2 linked regions of the Indioceanicola profundi genome follow. The protein of the gene in region 1 interacts with the protein of each later gene in a pairwise test. Links are inferred from orthologs where the notes say so. Each region holds a gene or a part of one and is shown in the gene's direction. Other genes may lie near its edges. The genes, in order: DOL89_RS03675 and dnaE.

Region 1 (9,658 bases):
CGCCATCTGTCGCGGCTGGCGGCGAAGAACGTCACCGCCGGCTCCGTGCCCTTCTTCATCGGCGCCGGCGCCTACAAGCACCATGTGCCGGCCAGCGTGGACCAGCTTCTGCTGCGCGGCGAGTTCCTGACCAGCTACACGCCCTACCAGCCCGAAGTGGCGCAGGGCACGCTGCAATATCTGTTCGAGTTCCAGACCCAGGTTGCCCTGGTCACCGGCATGGAGGTGGCCAACGCCTCCATGTATGACGGGGCCACCGCCACGGCCGAGGCCGTGCTGATGGCCAACCGCATCACCAAGCGGAACAAGGCCATTCTGTCCGGCGGCCTGCACCCGCATTACCGTTCCGTCACCGAAACGACCTGCGGCGTGATGGGGATGGAGATCGTGGCGGCGGAGCCCGATCCCATGGATCTGGAGGATCTGGCCGGCCGGATCGACGACAGGACCGCCTGCGTCGTGGTGCAGACGCCGAGCCTGTTCGGCCATGTGCGTGACTTCACCAGCCTGTGCGAGGCCGCCCATGCCAAGGGCGCGCTGGTCATCGTGGCGGTGACGGAGATCGTGTCGCTGGGCCTGCTGACCCCGCCGGGCGAGATGGGCGCCGACATCGTCGTGGCCGAGGGGCAGAGCATCGGCAACGCGCTGAATTTCGGCGGCCCCTATGTCGGGCTGTTCGCCACGCGGGAGAAGTTCGTTCGCCAGATGCCGGGCCGCCTCTGCGGCCAGACGGTGGATGCGGACGGCAAGCGCGGCTTCGTGCTGACGCTGTCCACCCGCGAGCAGCATATCCGCCGCGAGAAGGCCACCTCCAACATCTGCACCAATTCCGGCCTCTGCGCGCTGGCCTTCACCATCCACATGTCGCTGCTGGGCGAGGCGGGCTACACCAAGCTGGCCCGCATCAATCATGCGAACGCGGTGGTGCTGGCGGAGAAGCTGGCCGGGGTGGCGGGCGTCGAGGTCCTGAACGAGGGCTTCTTCAACGAGTTCACCGTGAAGCTGCCGAAGCCGGCGGCCGGGATCGTCGAGGCGCTGGCGGCCAAGGGCGTGCTGGCCGGCGTGCCGGTGTCCCGCTTCTACCCGGATGTGGCCGGGGTGGAGAACCTGCTGCTGGTCGCGGCGACGGAGACCAACACCGTGGGCGACATGGACGAGCTGGTCCGCGCCCTCGAGGAGGTGCTGTGATGGGCATGAACAGTCAGGGCCGCGATACGAAGCCCCATGACGTCGCCGTGCTGGAGGACGTGAAGACCTTCACCGGCAACAAGGCGCTCCAGCTCGAGGAAGCGCTGATCTTCGAGCTGGACAACCACGGCGTTTCCGGCGTGGACCTGCCGGAGCCGGCCACCGGCAGCCTGAGGCTGGGCAAGGTAAAGGCGCGCAAGGGCATCGGCCTGCCGCATTTGTCAGAGCCGGAGGTGGTGCGCCACTTCACGCGCCTGTCGCAGAAGAACTTCGGCATCGACAGCACGATGTACCCGCTGGGCTCCTGTACGATGAAGCACAACCCGCGCCTGAACGAGAAGATGGCGCGGCTGCCGGGCTTCAGCGACGTGCATCCGCTCCAGCCCGTCTCCACCGTGCAGGGTGCCTTGGAGCTGATCGACCAGCTTGCCCACTGGCTGAAGACCCTGACCGGCATGCCGGCGGTGGCGATGAGCCCGGCGGCGGGCGCCCATGGCGAGCTGTGCGGGCTAATGGCCATCCGGGCGGCGCTGCATGCACGCGGCGAGGGGCACCGGACCCGCGTGCTGGTGCCGGAATCGGCGCACGGCACCAACCCCGCCACGGCGGCCTTCTGCGGCTTCACCGTGGATTCCATCCCGGCGGAGGAGAATGGGCGCGTCAGCGTTGAGGCGGTGAAGGCCAAGCTGGGGCCGGACGTCGCCTGCATCATGTTGACCAACCCCAACACCTGCGGCCTGTTCGAACCGCAGGTGAAGGAGATCGCCGATGCCGTGCATGCGGCCGGCGGCTATTTCTACTGCGACGGCGCCAACTACAACGCCATCGTCGGCCGGGTGCGCCCGGCGGACCTCGGCGTCGACGCCATGCACATCAACCTGCACAAGACCTTCTCCACGCCCCATGGCGGCGGCGGTCCGGGCTCCGGCCCGGTGGTGCTGTCGGATGCGCTGGCCCCCTTCGCGCCGATGCCCTTCGTGGTGCATGGCAAGGACGGCTTCGATCTGGTGGAGCATGCGGCCGGGACCGATACCCAACCGTTCGGCCGGATGAAGGGTTTCCACGGCCAGATGGGCATGTTCGTGCGCGCCCTGGCCTACATCATGAGCCATGGGGCGGACGGGCTGCGGCAGGTGGCGTCGGACGCGGTGCTGAACGCCAACTACATCAAGGAAAGCCTGAAGGACACGATGTCGGTCAGCTTCGACGGGCCCTGCATGCATGAGGCCCTGTTCGACGACCGCTTCCTGAAGGGCTCCGGGGTCACCCCGCTCGACTTCGCCAAGGCGATGATCGACGAGGGCTTCCACCCGATGACCATGTACTTCCCGCTGGTCGTCCACGGCGCGCTGCTGGTGGAGCCGACGGAGACGGAAAGCAAGGCGACGCTGGACCAGTTCATCGCCACGTTGCGCCATCTGGCGGAGCGGGCGAAGGCGGGCGACGCCGCCTACTTCCAGGCCGCCCCGCGCCTGACGCCGCGCCGGCGTCTGGACGAGACGGCCGCGGCCCGCAAGCCGATCCTGCGCTGGACCCGCCCGGCTGGCACGGCCCAGGCCCAGGCGGCGGAGTAAGGGGCCTCGCCACTGTGTGAGGGGAGCGGGCGGGGCTGGAAACGGCCCCGCCTGTTCTGTTTTGCGGCGCCCCACCGATCTCTTCTCCGTCATCCCGGCGAAAGCCGGGACCCAGAGCCACCAGCACCGCCCTCGGGACTCCTGGGTCCTGGCTTTCGCCGGGATGACGGGTGGGGATGATGGGTGGGGAGGTGCGGCTCCGAGGTAACCGCTGCTCGATTCAAATGGATCGAAACCCGTCCCCGGCCTGTTCCTTCTGCAAACCCAATCCACAGAGGGAGACGTGCCATGGGCATCATCGCCTGGATCATCCTTGGTCTGATCGCCGGCTGGCTGGCGCACAAGATCATGCACGGGGCCGGGGCCGGGCTGGTCATGAACTTGGTGCTGGGCATTGTCGGCGCGTTCGTCGGCGGCTTCCTGGTCCGCATCCTGGGCGGGGCCGGCGTGACCGGGTTCAATATCTGGAGCCTGATCGTGGCCACGCTGGGCGCGGTGGTGGTGCTGTGGCTGTTCAACAAGCTGTCCAGCCGGCGCAGCGCCAGTCTCTGACCCCCGCCGTCACGCGGACGCCACGGATCGGCGGTAGAATGGCCTGACAACGTGACCTGCGGTACTGCGCGTGACAGCGCAGGGCGCGGGATGTTGCGGATGGCTGTGCCGGGGTGCCGGCAGGCCACGCCCCACGTCAGGGCTTATCGCCGCGCCCGGGCGGGCGCGCAGGAAGGCAGGTTTCCATGCGCTCCCGCGATCCGGCACCCGTTTCAGGCCTGCCGCGCCTCCGGCGGATGGCTCTGGTCGCCATGGGCTGGACGATCATCGTGGCCGGCGTGCTTGCAATGCCGCTGCCGGGGCCGTTCGGTCTGCCCATCGCCTTCGCCGGCGCGCTGCTTCTGCTGCGGAATTCGCCGGATGCCAGGAAGACGCTGATCCGCTGGAAGCGGAAGGCCCCGGCGCGCCTATCCCCCATCGTCGGCCGGTTCGAGGCTTGGCGGACCCGCAGGCGGCTGAAGCGTCGAGCCGGGTAGCACGCCGGGGCTTCCCCGCAGGCCGCCTGCGGCTATGATGCTGCCCCACGCAGCAGGGGCGAACGGTCATGAAGACGGGCAATTCCATCCTCTCCTCCTACGGCACTACCATCTTCGAGGTGATGTCCCGGCTGGCGGAGGAGCACCGGGCCGTCAATCTGGGCCAGGGCTTTCCCGACGACAGCGGACCGGCCGATGTGGTGGCGGAGGCGCAGCGCTATCTGGCGGAGGGCTGGAACCAGTACCCGTCCATGATGGGGCTGCCGGCCCTGCGGCAGGCCGTGGCCGCCCATGCCAAGCGCTTCTACGGGCTGGATGTGGACTGGGCGCGGGAGGTGATGGTGACCTCCGGCGCTACCGAGGCGCTGGCCGCCTGCCTGTTCGGCCTGCTGGAGCCGGGGGACGAGGCGGTTCTGTTCCAGCCGCTCTACGACAGCTACGTCCCCATCATCCGTTGCGCCGGGGCGGTGCCGCGCTTCGTGGCGCTGGACCCGGCCAAGGGCTGGAGCTTCACGCGGGAGAGCCTGGAGGCGGCGTTCGGGCCGAAGACCAAGCTGGTGGTGCTGAACAACCCGCTGAACCCCGCCGCCAAGGTGTGGACGGAGGCGGAGCTGCGCGTGCTGGCGGAGGTGGTCGTGAAGCACGACGCCTATGTGGTCTGCGACGAGGTCTATGAGCATCTGGTCTTCGACGGCCGGCGGCATGTGCCGCTGATAACGCTGCCGGGGATGCGGGAGCGATGCCTGCGCATCGGGTCGGCGGGCAAGACCTTCTCCCTGACCGGGTGGAAGGTGGGCTATGTCACGGGCGCGCCCGGTCTGATGCAGCCGGTGGCCAAGGCCCACCAGTTCCTGACCTTCACCACCCCGCCGAACCTGCAATCCGCCGTGGCGCTGGGCCTGGGCAAGGAGGATGCGTATTTCACCGGGCTGGCCGGATCGATGCAGGCCAAGCGCGACCGGCTGTCGGCGGGGTTGCGGGCGGCGGGCCTGACCGTGCTGCCGGCGGAGGGCACCTATTTCCTGATCGCCGACATCGGGGCGCATCTGCGCGATGGCGAGGACGACCAGGCCTTCGCCAAGCGCCTGACGGTCGAGGCCGGGGTCACGACCATTCCCGTCAGCGCCTTCTATGAGACGGATGCGCCGCGCCATCTGGTGCGCTTCTGCGTCTGCAAGCGGGACGAGGTGCTGGATGCGGGGCTGGAGCGGTTGGGGGCGTACTTCGGGGGATGAGGGGGCGGCTGGTTGTGTCGGCCACGCTGCGCGTGACTGACCTACGGTTGGAAGCCAGCCGTCGATGGGATCGGACCTTTCGGAAGGAGTGGTAAGACCGTGTCGGATCGGCGCTATGCTTGATCCGACCTACGGAATCGGGCCATCGGCGCCATGCCTACCGCCAGCGTGGCGATCCAGGCGAGGCGGCTCTGGTAGCGGTCGTGGGGGTTGCTCAATGCGCCGCTGATGAAGGCGTTACCGAGAAGGGCCAGCAGCAGGAACAGGCCCAGGGCGGCGAGGTCGTGGCGACCGCATCGGAAGGCCCAGGCGGCTATGACAGCGAGTCCCAGAAGGGAGAGGTAGGCGACGGGGATGTGGAGGGTGCTCCAGGCGTCGAACAGGCCTTGGGTGATCTCCTCCCGCTGTTGGCGGGCATCCTCGAAGCCGGAAACGGGAAGGAGGTCGCGGAAGACCCAGCGGGTCACCTCCTGCCATTCGTCCAGCCCGTCGCCGGTCGCCACCTTGCCGATCTGCTCCGCCGTGGAGGCGAGGCCGGTGAGGAGGAAGTCTCCGGGATAGCTCCGGATGCTTTCCCGGACGATCAGCGACAGCTCCCGATCCGCCCCGCCCCACCAGCCGATCTGGCGGAACGGGCTGTCCTCATGCCAGATGAAGTCGTTGGCGGTGGCGGGCATGCGGTCGCGGTACTGGCAGAGCTGCACGTCCGGGCGGGGGCAGTTGGCGTCCAGCCAGCGCTGGGCGATGCCGTCCTGCACCAGCCGGCCGAAGACGAAGACCGGCCCGCCCGGCGTGTAGACCGCCTGACCCACCAGGGCCAGATGCAGCAGGGGCATCAGGATCAGGCTGCCGGCCACCACGGCGGCCGGGGGAAGGATACGGATGTGGAGCCGCCAGCCGCGCCAGCGGGCCAGCGCCCAGGCGGCTGCGGTCACCAGCACCAGCCCGATGCCAAGCGCCATGCTGGACATGTGCGACAGCAGCGCCAGCAGGGAAAGCAGGATCAGGCCGGCGCGCTCGGCCCCCGTCAGTCGCTCCCACCGGAAGCCCAGAAGCCAGAGGGCCAGGACCAGCAGCGGCACCAGCACGTCCGGCATGAGCTGGGCGGCGAACCAGGGAAGGCTGGTCAGGAGGGCGAGGGCGACGGTCACGCCGGCCGTGGCGGCGGGGCCGGAGGGCAGGTCGTGGGTGCGCAGCATCAGCCGGATGCACCAGAGCGTCAGCGCGGCCTGCGCCAGCACCGGCCCCCAGAAGCTCCACCAGCCGAGCGAGGCGGCCCAGAGGAACAGGCCGTAGAAGAGGGACCGGCCCGGCTCCAGCCCCATTTCCAGCACCCGGCGCACATAGCCGCCGGTGTCGAAGAACACCAAGGCCCAGCCGTTCCACAGGGCGGGGGCGAGCAGGGCGGCCAGGGAAAAGGTGATCGCGGCCGCCCAAGGCGCCAGCCCGGCCAGACCTGCTGGGCGGGGGCGTGCCGGATTGCGCAGAAGGGCGGGCGGGGTCTGGGGCATTCGATTCATGGAACCTTTGATGCCCGGAACTCGTGGCGGAGTTTGGGCAGGCCGGTCAAGCGGCCCTCGTTGTGCGAACGGGCTTGGTGTAGGATGCGCGGAGCTTCGAAACACCGTTCCTCACCGCAGCCGTACCGGTGCCACATTCGCATTGCCAATTGAATGCCGTGAACTGTCGCTTGCGCGATGGTCCGGACACTTGCATGACGCGTTCCCCCACCATCCGGTTCCCTTTGAGCCCGCTCCTGATGCCGCGCATTTCTGCTGCCGTCCTGTTCGCCACGTTGAGCCTCGCCCTGCCAGGGCAGGGACTTGCCCAGGGTTCCCCGCCGCCGGATCAGGGGTCTGGAGGAAATCCGACGCCGCCCGCGGCGGCCGTCCCGCCGCCGGGCGCATCGCCTGTGGACGCCCTGCCGGAGTCGGCGCTGCCGCAGCCGTTCGGGCTGGCCAAGGTGGACATCTCGGCGGAGCGGGAGAAGCCGCAGGCCTGCTTCACCTTCAACCGCCCGCTGCCCCGACCCGGCAAGCGTCAGCCGGACCTGAAGCGGTTCCTTACGGTGGAACCGGCGGCGGAGTTCAGCGTGACCGTCCGCGACCGGGACCTCTGCCTGGAAGGGCTGGCTCATGGGCAGCGCTACACAGTGACCCTGGCCGCCGGCCTTCCTAGCGTGGTGGGCGAGGAGACGTTGGGCGAGCCGGTCACCCGTGAGCTGGCCGTGCCCGACCGCCGCCCGGCGCTGTCCTTCCGCGGCCAGGGCTACATTCTGCCCCGCATCGGCGGGGAGGGGCTGCCGCTGCGCAGCGTCAATATCGACCGTGCCCGGCTTCAAGTGATCCGCATCGCCGACCGCCAGTTGGTCGAGCAGATCTATTACGGCCGTATCAACCAGACACTGACCGACTTCGACGTCGGCATCATGCTCGAGGAGAAGGGCGAAGTCGTCTGGAAGGGGGAGATCGCCACGGGCGGGGAAAAGAACCGCACCCAGGTAACGCCCTTCCCCATCGATGCGGTTCTCGGCTCCCTCCAGCCCGGCGTCTATATCGCGGTGGCGGAGGATGCGGCGCTGCCCCAGGTGGCCTGGGACCAGCGGGCGACGCAATGGTTCGTCGTCTCCGACGTCGGCCTGACCAGCTTCCGCGCCGCCAACGGCCTGTTCGTCTTCGCCCGCAGCCTGGAGAATGCCCAGCCCTTGCCGGGCGTGGAGCTGCGGCTTGTGTCGCGGGACAATGCGGAACTGGGCCGGGCGGTGACCGGGCCGGACGGGCTGGCCCGGTTCAGCACGGACGGGATGGCGACGACGGGGCCGAAGGCGCCGCAGGCGCTGTTCGCCGCCGCCCCTCAGGGGGACTTCTCCCTGCTGGATTTCGGGGCGCCGGCGGTGGAGCTGGCACAGCGGAGCGGTGGCGGGCGGACGCTGCCCGGCGCGCTGGACGTCTTCCTGTCCACCGAGCGCGCGGCCTACCGGCCGGGCGACACGATCCATGTCGTGGGGCTGCTGCGGGACGCCAACGCCGTGGCAGCGCCGGGGCGTGAGCTGTTCGTACGGCTGCAGCGGCCGGATGGGCTGGAGCTGTTCTCCACCAAGCTGAATGACCAGGGGCTTGGCGGATTCGCCGGGGCTTTCACGCTGCCGGAGACGGCGCCCGAGGGGAAATGGCTGCTGACCGCCAGGGCGGAGGCCGGTGGTCCGGTGATCGGCCGGACGGAGATCACGGTGGGAGAGGTGGCCCCGGCGCGCCTGACCCTGTCGCTCACCGCCGACCGCCCGCGCATCGCCGCCGACGGCAAGGCTGTGGTGCGGGTGGACGGGCGCTATCTGCACGGGGCAGCTGCATCCCGACTGCCAGGGGAGATGCGGCTGCGACTGCGTGAGGCCGAGAATCCCTGGCCGGGGCTGGAAGGCTACCGCTTCGGGCTGGTGCAGGAGCCGTTCAAGGGGGAGGAGCGGCCGCTGCCGGGCTTCACCACTACCGCGGACGGCACGGCGCGCGTGCCGGTGGAACTGGGCGACCTTCCACGGACCAGCCAGCCGCTGGAAGCGGTGATCACCGCCACGCTGCACGATATCGGCGGGCGTGCAGTGCAGCGGGAGCTGGTGCTGCCCGTGGATCATCAGGCCTTTGCCCTGGGGATCAAGCCGAACTTCGCCGGGGATGCGGTGCCGGAGGGCGCCACCGTCGGCTTCGACGTGGTCGCCGTGGCCCCGGACGGGCGGCGGATGGAGCGTCCGGACCTGTCCTGGGAGCTGTTCGAGGAAGAATACGAATACGACTGGTTCGAGGCGGACGGGCGCTGGGATTACCGCGCCAATGTGCGCGATCGACGCCTGACCGGCGGCAGTATCGATGCCGCCGCGGATGAGCCCGCCCTGATCGAGGAACAGGTGAAGGCCGGGCGGTACCGGCTGGAAGTGTTCGATCCGGCCACGGGCATTGCCAGTTCCGTCCGCTTCTCCGCAGGCTGGTGGGTCAGCGCCAAGTTCGGCGAGACCCCGGACGCGGTGGAGGTCGCCGTGATGGACAGCATCCATCAGCCCGGCGGCACTGCCCGGGTGTTCGTCCGCCCGCCCTATCAAGCCACGGTGCTGGTGACCGTGGCTGACCGCGCCGTGCGCCATACGACGACCCAGGAGGTGGGGCCGGAGGGCGCGTTCCTGGATGTGCCCGTGGCCGCGGACCTGACGTCCGGCGCCTATGTGCTGGCGACCGCCTATGCGCCGGCCGATCCGCAGCGCCGCGCCGCCCCGCGGCGGGCCATCGGCATCGGCTGGATCGGGCTGGACACCGCGCCGCGCCGGCTGGACGTGCAGCTTCAGCCGCCGGAGACGGCGCGCCCCGGCGAGCCGGTGACGATCCCCGTCACCATTGCCGGGCTGGCGGAAGGCGAGACGGCGCATCTGGTGGTGCGGGCGGTGGATGAGCGGCTGCTCGCCGCCGAAGGCCGCCGCCACCGCTCCGACCCGGCAGCCTGGTTCCATGGAAAGCGCGACCTGTCGGTGGAGCTGCGCGACGTCTACGGCCCGCTGCCGGTGCAGGAGGCGGCGTCTCGACCCGCGCCAGGACCGGCGGCGGGGCTTGACCGGCCGGCCTCCCGCACGGAGGAACCGCCGACGGCCTCG
Region 2 (10,708 bases), 520 kb from region 1 along the record:
GCTTGATCGGCGTCAATGCCTCTCCCAGGAGCAGGGCTGCAAAGCTCATCCCGAAAACGGGAACGAGAAGGGAGAAGGGCGCCACCACCGTGGCGCTGTAGAGCTTCAGCAGATAGCTCCAGATTCCAAAGGCCAGCAACGTGGCCACCCACCCGTTGTAGAGAACGGCGAACCACCCGGTTGCGCTCAAGCCTGCCAGCGACTGGAACCCGGCCGGACCCTCGAACACCCAGGAGGCCAGGGCGAGGGGGATCGGCGGTACCAGGCTCATCCAGACCATGAGATGGAAGGCGTTTGTCGCCCTAGCCGCCTTCATCAGCATGTTGGCGACGGCCCATGACATGCCGGCGGCAAGGCACAGGGCCAGCCCAACGCGAGAACCGCCGCCGGGCAACTCGCTGGCAATCGCCGCAATGCCGGCGAAGGCCAGGATAATGCCAGCGATCTGCCGCGGACGCGGCCGGTCGCCCAGCAGCAATGCTGCCAGGATCACCGTGAAAAAGGCCTGCGACTGTATGACCAGACTCGCCAGTCCCGCCGGCATGCCGACCGACATGGCCAGGAACAGCAGCCCGAATTGGAACGTGCCCAGGAAAAGACCGATACCCAGGATATAGCGCCACGCTGCCGGCCGATTGAACCCGACCGCAGGCAGCAGGATCGCGCAGCTCGCGAAGCGCAGCCCGGTGAAGAGCAGGGGCGGCAGCTCCCGCAGGCCCCAACTGATGACCACGAAGACAAAGCCGCAGATCAGGGCACAGGCAAGGGCGAGCGGGATATGGATCGGGCGCATGATCCCGCAAGCCTGCACGAAACAGTGCAGGGGCGGAACCATCCGCCCCTGCATGGCTGGGTGTCCGGCACTGCTACTCCAGCGCGGCGTCGAGTGTGATGTCCACAGCCTTCAGGGCGCGGGAGACGGGGCAGTTCGCCTTAGCCTTCTCCGCCACTTCCTGAAACTTGTCTGCCCCGATGCCGGGGATGCTGGCGCGGGTGACGAGGTCGATGCGGGTGATGGCGAAGCCGCCGCCCTGCTTGTCGATATGAACCTTGGCGGTGGTGCGTACCCGCTCCGGCGTGAAGCCCTCCTGACCCAGCATCAGGGAAAAGGCCATTGAGAAGCAGCCCGCATGGGCGCCGGCAATCAGCTCCTCCGGGTTCGTGCCCGTGCCGGATTCGAAGCGGGAGGAGAAATTGTACTGGGTATCGAGGGCTCCGCTTTCGAGCTTCACCCGCCCGTTCCCGGCGGGAACGCCCCCGGTCCATTCGGCATCGGCGCTTCGGATCGGCATATCATCCTCCTTGGTGCTGGTTATGCCGGCGACAACAGATGAAAATCCGGGATGGAGGCGGGTCGGCTGATTTTTCTGTGCGGGCGGGTGCAGGAAAATTCCTGCCGCCACGTACCAGGATGGGGGGCGTGGTTCTTGCGTCCAGAGGAGTTCGACATGAAGGCCGGCAGATTGGCATCCAGGATCATTGGAGCGTGTCTGGTCCTTGCATTGGTTTCACCGCCCGTCCAGGCGTATGCACGGGACAATGACGACAGGGACGGGCGCGGCGGCCGGCACGAGCGAGACCGCGGCCCCGAATGGCGTCGCGACGATGAGCGCCGGAATGACCGGGACTGGCGCGACGACCGCCGTGGGCGGGATGATTGGCGGAGTCGCGACGACCGCCGGGACCGCTCAGACCCTCGATGGTCGCGCAATCGCTCCTACAACCCGCCCGGCTGGCACCGCACCTACAGGAATGTCGTTGTGGTGCGGCCCTATGGTCACCGCTATCACGGCTATGGCCATTACCACGACGACAGCAGCGCCTTCGCATGGCTTGGGCTGACGGCGATCACGCTGACCATCCTGAACGAGCTGAACGAAGCGCAGCAGCGCACGCTTGAGACAGCGCAGATTCATGCCACCACGGCGCCCATCGGCCAACCGGTGGTCTGGTCCGATGGTGCCGCGACTGGGCAGGTGGTCGCCCTACGGGAAGGCCGCACGCTCGATGGCATGTACTGCCGGGAGTTCCAGCAGACCGTGATTATCGGCGGCCGGGCGGAGGAGGCATATGGCACTGCCTGCATGCAGCCGGACGGAAGTTGGATGATCGTGGATCAGTGACGAACCGGCGGAGGGCTGCGACAGGGGGAATCAGCCCGCCAGGAACCAGCCTTCCGTCGCTTCATCGGCTGGAAAGAAAAGCTCCACCCGCAAATCCTGGAGCCCGGCGTCAAGCGGAGTGCCCAGGCTCGCGATGACGGACAGGAGGGAAAGGCGGACACCGTCCTGGACGAAACGGATGGTCAGAGCCGGAATAGCTGCCTCATCCACTGCGCCTGCGGACCCCGCGCCGGCGAGCGCTGGATGCGTCATGAGGCTCCGCAGAGGTTCCGGGTCTTCGGCCAGCGGATCTTCCAGCAGCGCTTCCGCCCGCAGCCGGCGAACCGTCCAGAGGGCGACTTCCCTGAAATTCTCCACCAGCCCCTCCACAGGCGGGGAGAACAGTGCCTGGACCAGGTTGATCGGCGGAGCGGAAGCGGCTTCCGGACCCAGAAGAAAGCCCAGCAGCCGCATGGCTCCCTCATTCGCCTGCACCAGATTGTAGTGCCGGTCCACGACCACGGCGGGAAACGGCTCCTGCCGCTCCAGCATCCGGTCCAGCACGGCCTGGATCGGCCTCATCTCCGGCGCTTCCGGCGGTCGGGTCCCATAGGCGGGAGCGAAGCCGGCGGCCAGCAGCATGGCGTCCTGATGACGGAGCGGTACGGCCAGTGCGCCCGCAAGATTCAGAACCATGCCGCGGCTTGGGCGCGCCCGGCCGGACTCCAGGAAGCTGATATGTCGCTGGCTGGTATCGCAGGTCAGCGCCAGATCGAGCTGGCTGGTTCCGCGGGACAGCCGCCAGCGCCGCAGCAATGTGCCGAAACCATTGGTGGGCCGGATTGCGGGACTGGCGGATCGCATCGTCGTCATGGGAGCAGCATGCTGCGAGCCGGAGCGCGCGTCCATTACCTGGCTGGTAATTGCGGCCGCAACGGCGTGGGCAGAGGGTGGTGGCGTCCCACGACCGATGGAGCATGCAATGACCCTCACCAACGCTCGTATCGAAACCTCTCGTTCCGAGTCCCCCTTCCGGTCCCGTTGGAGTTTCCATGGCTACGCCATCATATCGGCGTTGCTCGGGCTGGATCTGATCCTCTTTGGCGGTTGGATCGCGGATCGGGCGATCTCCTCCCAGGTTCTCGCCACCACCATGGATTTCGGCCTCTATGCCCGCGCCCTCGGCGTTGGGTGCGTCGCCTTTGGCGGATTGATAATCATCTCGGCGGGCCGCGGCACGCAATGGGCGGCGTTCGCGCCCGTCATGGCCGGTACAGCCGGCGCGGTCAGCGTGATGGGAGCGTTGGCCGGGCTGTCGGTGCTGACGGGCTTCGGGATCGGGCTTCTACTGGCGGCCGCCAGCCTCGATTTCCTGTTCATGGTGCTGATGCGCCGGGCGCTGGCCGGCTGATGGTGCGGTAACCCCATGCAACGGTGGAACGGCCGGGGCAGGCCGGGGTAGGGTGGAGACCGATCCCGTTCCGATGTCAGGCCATTGCCCCGTGACCGATCCCGGCTTCATCCACCTGCGCGTCCATTCCGCCTACTCGCTCTCCGAGGGGGCGATCAAGGTCAAGGAGCTGGTCAAGCTCTGCCAGAAGAACGGCATGCCGGCCGTCGCGGTGACCGATACCGGCAACCTGTTCGGCAGCCTGGAATTCTCCATGGCCGCCTCCGACGCCGGCATCCAGCCCATCATCGGGTGCCAGATGTGGGTGACGCCCTTCGGGCCGGTGAAGAAGCTGCGCGGTGCGGCCGCGGGGCCGGGGGCTGACCAGCTCGTCCTGATCGTACAGAGCGAGCAGGGCTACCGGAACCTGATGAAGCTGGTCTCCAAGGCGTTCCTGGAGACGGAGCCCGGCCTGCTGCCGCAGATCTCCGTGGACGACCTGCGGGGTCTGACCGACGGGCTGATCTGCCTGACCGGCGGCATCCATGGCGGCATCGGCCGGCTGCTGCTGGACGGGCAGAAGCCGCATGCGGTGGAGCTGCTGGACCTGCTGAAGGGCCTGTTCCCGGGGCGGCTCTATGTTGAGCTGATGCGCCATATGGAGGGGCAGATCGGGCAGGCGGAGGACCGGATCGAGGCCGACCTGATCGACCTCGCCTATACGCATGACATTCCGCTGGTCGCGACCAACGACGTCTATTTCTCGACGGAGGAGATGTATCCCGCCCATGACGCGCTGCTCTGCATCGCGGAGGGCGCCTATGTCATGCAGGAGGACCGGCGGCGTGTGACTCCGCATCACCGGTTCAAGTCCGCGGCCGAGATGCGCGAGCTGTTCGCCGATCTGCCGGAGGCGGTGGACAACACCGTCGTGATCGCCCGCCGCTGCGCCTACATGCCCAAGAAGGTGAACCCCATCCTTCCGCCGTTCCCCTGCGAGGGCGGTCGGACGGAGGAGGAGGAGCTGCGCGCCCAGGCACATGAAGGACTTACGACACGTCTTGAACGTTACGTCTTCACCAGCGGCATGGCCGAGGATGAGAAGGCGGCGACCGAGGCGGAGTACCGGAAGCGGCTGGAGTTCGAGCTGGACGTCATCGTGAAGATGAAGTTCCCCGGCTACTTCCTGATCGTGTCGGACTTCATCAAATGGGCGAAGAACCACGACATCCCCGTCGGGCCCGGCCGTGGTTCGGGTGCGGGCAGCCTCGTGGCCTGGTCGCTGTTCATTACCGACCTGGATCCAATACGTTACGGTCTGCTGTTCGAGCGCTTCCTGAACCCAGAACGCGTCTCCATGCCGGACTTCGACGTGGATTTCTGCCAGGACCGGCGCGAGGAGGTTATCAGGTACGTCCAGGACAAGTACGGCTACGACAAGGTCGCACAGATCATCACCTTCGGTAAGCTGCAGGCCCGCGCCGTGGTGCGCGACGTCGGCCGCGTGCTCCAGATGCCTTACGGGCAGGTTGATAAGATCTGCAAGATGATCCCGAACAATCCGGCCAACCCGGTCACCCTGGAACAGGCGATCGAGGGTGAGCCGCTGTTGCAGGACATGGAGAAGTCGGACGAGACCGTGGGCCGTCTGCTGGGCATCGCCCGGCGGCTGGAAGGGCTGTACCGCCACGCCTCCACCCACGCGGCCGGCGTCGTGATCGGCGACCGCCCGCTGGACGAGCTGGTGCCCCTCTACCGCGATCCGCGCTCGGACATGCCGGTCACCCAGTTGAACATGAAGTATGTGGAGCTGGCCGGGCTGGTGAAGTTCGACTTCCTGGGCCTGAAGACCCTGACCGTACTGCAAAAGGCGGTCGAGCTGGTGGCGGACCACGGGCCGAAGCTGGACCTGCTGAACCTGCCTATGGAGGATGAGAGGTCCTACGGGCTGCTGGGGCGGGCCGAGAGTTCCGGCGTGTTCCAGTTGGAATCCAGCGGCATGCGCGACGTTCTTCGCCGCATGAAGCCCAACCGGATCGAGGACATCATCGCACTGGTCTCCCTGTACCGGCCGGGCCCGATGGACAACATCCCGAAATACATCAAGGTGAAGTTCGGGGAGGAGAAGCCGGATTACATGCATCCGGCGCTGGAACCGATCCTGAAGGAGACCTTCGGGATCATGGTCTACCAGGAGCAGGTCATGCAGATCGCCCAGGTGCTGGCCGGCTACAGCCTCGGCGGCGCCGACCTGCTGCGCCGCGCCATGGGCAAGAAGATCAAGGAGGAGATGGAGAAGGAGCGGGCCAAGTTCATCAAGGGCGCCAAGGAGATCATGGGCGTCGATGAGGAGCAGTCCGGCCTGATCTTCGACCAGGTGAACAAGTTCGCCGGTTACGGCTTCAACAAGTCCCACGCCGCCGCCTACGCCCTGGTCGCCTACCAGACCGCCTATATGAAGGCGAACTACCCGGTCGAGTTCATGGCGGCGATCATGACGCTCGACCTCGGCAACACGGACAAGCTGAACCAGTTCAGGCAGGAGCTGGTTCGTTTGAAGATCAAGCTCTTGCCGCCCGACATCAACAAGTCGGGCGAGATCTTCACGGTGGAGACGCTGCCCGATGGGGAGCGTTGCGTGCGCTACGCGCTGGCGGCCGTGAAGGGCGTCGGTCTGCCCGCCATGCAGTCGGTCGTGGCGGAGCGGCGGAAGAACGGACCGTTCAAGGACATCTTCGATCTGGCCCGCAGGGTGGATACCCAGGCGCTGAACAAGCGCATGATGGAAAAGCTGGTCTGCGCCGGCGCGTTCGATTCCATGAACCGGAACCGCCAGCAGCTCTTCGCCGGGTTGGAGACCATCATGCGCTATGCGCAGTCGGTGGCGGCGGAGAAGGAAAGCGGCATGGGCAGCCTGTTCGGCGGTGCGCCGGGCGAAGGGCTGAAGGCGCCGGACCTGCCGAAGCTGTCCGACTGGGACAGCCTGGAGCGGCTGCGCCACGAGTTCGAGGCCATCGGCTTCTACCTCTCCGCCCACCCGCTGGACGGATTCGCCGCCGCCCTGAACCGGCTGAAGGTGGCGCGCTATGCCGACCTGCCGAAACTGGTGCGTGAAGGCAAGCCGACGCGCCAGCGCATGGCCGGGATCGTGGTGGCGAAACAGGAGCGCACGGCCAAGAGCGGCAACCGATTCGCCTTCATCTCCCTGTCCGACAGCTCCGGCGTGTACGAGGTGACCCTGTTCTCGGAGGCGTTGGCGCCCGCCCGCGAGCTGCTGGAGCCCGGCAGGGCCGTGGTCCTCTATGTGGACATCCAGCAGAACGGGGAGGAGTTGCGCCTGACCGGCAACGGGATCATGGCGCTGGAGGAGGAAGTCGCGAAGACCGCCGCCGGGCTGAAGGTGGTGCTGCGCGATCCCGAGCCGGTGGGCAACCTGCAATCCACCCTGGCCCGGCTGGCTCCCGGGCGCGGCAAGGTCACCATCACGGTGGAGATGGACCCTTTGCAGGAGGTGGAGATCACTCTGCCCAAAGCGTACCAGATCACCACGGCCGGTCGCGCCGCCATCAAGGCGATTCCGGGCGTGGTGGACGTGGTCGATCTCTGAGGAGCGGCGGCGGAGGCACTCAGATGGCTGGACCGCTCAGGATCTCCACCGCCTCCGCCAGCACCCGGCCGCCGGAGTCGGTCAGGCGGGTCTCACGCCCATAGAGGATGCTGCCGGGTGGGACCTGGAGCGCTTCCGCGAGGTCCCGATCGGCGGCCACCTGGAAAAATCGGAAAGGCCGGCTGCGGAATCGGATGCCGGCAGCCGCCAGTACGGCGCCGAAGGGCTGCCGCCCGGCGATCACCTGCTCCGCCACGGATGGGGGCAGGGCGTCCAGGCGAATGTCGATGAACCCCGCTTCCGACGGTAGCCCGCGGCGGATGCCGGCCAGGACCACTTCCCGTCGCAGTCGGCCGTCACGCAGGTCCGTACGGCGGACGGCGAGCCCCATCGGCTCTCCCCAGAACCGCTCCAGCGCCGCGGTCATGCCGCCGTCCTGGCCCAACACGCCGCGCAGGCCGTCCGGCACCTCCGCCAGCGCGACCGTTCCCATCTCCAGGGGCGGGAGTCCGGCCAGGACGCGGAAGGCGGTCAGAAGACCGGTGGAACTGAAGGGGGCTGTGTCTGTCTGCATCGGACCGGCAAGGGGCAGCGGCGGGCCGGACCATAATGGCGGCGGTTGCCCCTGCCAAGTGCGGCCGATCGCCAACGGGACGCGGGACGCCGCAGCCATGCAGGTGCCGGGCTTGCAATGGTGAAATGGCCGGAGTATGTAACCGCCGTCGTCAATCCCACACGCGGGCTTGCGGTGCGCTGTCGCATTTTTGCAGCGCCCCCATCCGGTGTTCCGAGGAACCTCCCGCAAGGGAAAGCCCAAGGAACAACGCCCGCGGAGGATCAACCGGAAAAGGACAGTTTTCCATGGCTATGCCTACCTTTACCATGCGCCAGCTTCTCGAAGCTGGCGTGCACTTCGGTCACCACACCCGCCGCTGGAACCCGAAGATGGCTCCGTACATCTTCGGCGTGCGCAACGGCGTGCACATCATCGACCTGGAGCAGACCGTTCCGATGCTGTACCGCGCCATGCAGGCGGTGCGGGACGTGACCGCCGGCGGCGGCCGCGTTCTGTTCGTCGGCACCAAGCGGGCCGCGCAGGAGAAGGTGGCCGAGGCCTCCAAGCGCTCCGGCCAGTACTATGTGAACCATCGCTGGCTCGGCGGCATGCTGACCAACTGGAAGACCATCTCCCAGTCGATCCGCCGCCTGAAGGAGATGGACGAGCAGCTGGCCGCCGGCGAGCAGTCGGGCCGCACCAAGAAGGAGCTGCTCAACATGACCCGCGACCGCGATAAGCTGGAGCGGGCCCTGGGCGGTATCCGTGACATGGGCGGCCTGCCGGACCTGCTGTTCATCATCGACACCAACAAGGAGTCGCTGGCCATTCAGGAAGCCAATAAGCTTGGCATCCCGGTCGTGGCCGTGGTTGACAGCAACAGCAACCCGGACGGCGTGACCTTCCCGATCCCGGGCAACGACGACGCCCTGCGCGCCATCGACACCTACTGCGATCTGATCGCCGGCGCCGTCCTGGACGGCCTGCAGGCCGAGATGAGCGCGGCCGGCATCGATATCGGCGCTTCCGAGGAGGCCCCGGCCGAGGACCTGCCGGAAGGTGACGAGGCCGCGACCACGGCCGAGGCGCAGGCTTAATTTCGTGTGTGCACGGCCGGCCCGTTCCCGCCGCGGGAGCAGGCCGGCCGTCATGCTGTTTGGAATCAGGTTCCATCCGGGACCAATCAGGCAAGAGAGGCGAATATGGCGGAGATCACTGCCGCGCTCGTGAAGGAGCTGCGCGAGAAGACCGGCGCCGGCATGATGGACTGCAAGAAGGCGCTGTCCGAGACCGACGGTGACCTGGAAGGCGCGGTTGACTGGCTGCGCAAGAAGGGCCTTGCCGCTGCCGCCAAGAAGGCCGGCCGCGTCGCCGCCGAAGGTCTGGTTGGCGTCGCCACCAACGGCACCGTGGGCGCTGCCGTCGAGGTGAATGCCGAGACCGACTTCGTCGCGCGCAACGAGACCTTCCAGGGCTATGTCTCCAACGTCACCGAGCTGGCGCTCGGCACCGACGGCGACATCGAGGCGCTGAAGACCGTCGCCTATCCGGGCACCGGCCGCACGGTTGCCGAAGAGCTGACCCATATGGTCGCCACCGTCGGCGAGAACATGAACCTGCGTCGCTCGACCAAGCTGAGCGTCAGCCAGGGCGTGGTCGCCAGCTATGTCCACAGCGCCCTGTCTGCCGGCCTCGGCAAGATCGGCGTGCTCGTGGCTCTCGAGTCCGCCGGCGATACGGCGAAGCTCGAGGCGCTCGGCAAGCAGATCGCCATGCACATCGCCGCCGCCCGTCCGGAGGCGCTGGACACCGCCGACGTGTCCACCGAATCCCTGGACCGGGAGCGCAACGTCCTCTCCGAGCAGGCCCGCGCCAGCGGCAAGCCGGAAGAGATCATCGCGAAGATGGTCGAAGGGCGCATCCGGAAGTATTATGAGGAAGTCGTCCTGCTGGAGCAGGTCTTCGTCATCGATGGCGAGACCAAGATCCGGAAGGTCGTCGAGAACGCCGCCAAGGATGTCGGCGCTCCGGTCAAGCTGACGGGCTTCGTCCGCTATGCCCTGGGCGAGGGCATCGAGAAGGAAGCTTCCGACTTCGCGGCCGAAGTGGCCTCGATGGCCCGCTGAGGCCATTGTCTTCCAGGGCCGCCGGTTCCGGCGGCCCTGTCCAGTCCTGGATTGTCCCCAGACGAAAGGATCAAGCCCCGTGACCGCCCAGTACAAACGCGTCCTGCTCAAGATTTCGGGCGAAGCGCTGATGGGGGATCGGGATTACGGGCTTGATCCCGTAATCGTCGACCGGGTAGCGGGCGAGGTCCGCTCCGTGGTCAAGATGGGCGTCGAGGTCTGTCTGGTGATCGGCGGCGGAAACATCTTCAGGGGTGTGTCCGGCGCCGCCACCGGCATGGAACGGGCGACCGCCGACTATATGGGCATGCTGGCGACGGTGATGAACGCGCTGGCCATGCAGAATGCCCTGGAGAAGCAGGGCGTGCAGACGCGGGTTCAGTCCGCCATCCCGATGGCCAGCGTCTGCGAGCCCTATATCCGCCGTCGCGCCGTCCGCCACATGGAAAAGGGGCGGGTGGTGATTTTCGCGGCCGGAACGGGCAATCCGTTCTTCACCACCGACACCGCCGCCGCGCTGCGCGCCTCAGAGATGGGCTGCGACGCCCTGCTGAAGGCGACGAAGGTGGATGGCGTCTATACCGCCGACCCAAAGAAGGTGCCTGACGCGGTCAGATACGACCGTTTGAGTTATCTTCAGGTCCTGTCGCAGGACTTGCAGGTCATGGATGCTTCCGCCATCTCTTTGGCGCGGGAAAGCAAGATCCCGATCCTCGTCTTCTCGATCTTCACCGACGGCGCGTTTGCCGAGGTGATGGCGGGTCGGGGCAAATACACCATAATAACCGAAGAGGATTAAGGTGGCTGAGCCCGACATCAAGGACATCGAGCGCCGTATGGACGGCGCGGTCGAAACGCTGCGCAAGGAATATGGCGGTCTTCGGACCGGCCGCGCTTCCGCCAGTCTGCTGGACCCGGTGACCGTCG

What was found.
Region 2: the proteins of DOL89_RS03675 (region 1) and dnaE interact in binary tests that used the Escherichia coli proteins (3 or more experiments, as listed by UniProt). The link is inferred for Indioceanicola profundi from one-to-one orthologs.

Annotation. Positions count from the first base shown.
Region 1 is NZ_CP030126.1:760,774-770,431, forward strand. Bases 2,966-5,941 are described here. They hold DOL89_RS03675 (aminotransferase), read left to right. Parts: upstream 2,966-3,858; coding sequence 3,859-5,025; downstream 5,026-5,941. Other genes in these bases: DOL89_RS03665 (GlsB/YeaQ/YmgE family stress response membrane protein), read left to right, coding at 3,051-3,314; DOL89_RS03670 (PGPGW domain-containing protein), read left to right, coding at 3,500-3,790; DOL89_RS03680 (hypothetical protein), read right to left, coding at 5,139-5,941. Also shown: aminomethyl-transferring glycine dehydrogenase subunit GcvPA, read left to right, coding at 1-1,188; aminomethyl-transferring glycine dehydrogenase subunit GcvPB, read left to right, coding at 1,194-2,762; more of DOL89_RS03680, read right to left, coding at 5,942-6,536; DOL89_RS03685 (alpha-2-macroglobulin family protein), read left to right, coding at 6,785-9,658. UniProt on the Escherichia coli protein: Shows aminotransferase activity with methionine and histidine as substrates, and to a lesser extent also with phenylalanine.
Region 2 is NZ_CP030126.1:1,279,850-1,290,557, forward strand. Bases 3,274-7,299 are described here. They hold dnaE (DNA polymerase III subunit alpha), read left to right. Parts: upstream 3,274-3,586; coding sequence 3,587-7,099; downstream 7,100-7,299. Other genes in these bases: DOL89_RS06095 (hypothetical protein), read left to right, coding at 3,274-3,513; DOL89_RS06105 (hypothetical protein), read right to left, coding at 7,119-7,299. Outside these bases: DOL89_RS06075 (EamA family transporter), read right to left, coding at 1-793; DOL89_RS06080 (OsmC family protein), read right to left, coding at 867-1,292; DOL89_RS24755 (hypothetical protein), read left to right, coding at 1,449-2,123; DOL89_RS06090 (helix-turn-helix domain-containing protein), read right to left, coding at 2,154-2,975; more of DOL89_RS06095, read left to right, coding at 3,085-3,273; more of DOL89_RS06105, read right to left, coding at 7,300-7,673; rpsB (30S ribosomal protein S2), read left to right, coding at 7,961-8,752; tsf (translation elongation factor Ts), read left to right, coding at 8,858-9,781; pyrH (UMP kinase), read left to right, coding at 9,912-10,580; frr (ribosome recycling factor), read left to right, coding at 10,582-10,708. UniProt on the Escherichia coli protein: DNA polymerase III is a complex, multichain enzyme responsible for most of the replicative synthesis in bacteria. This DNA polymerase also exhibits 3' to 5' exonuclease activity. The alpha chain is the DNA polymerase catalytic subunit.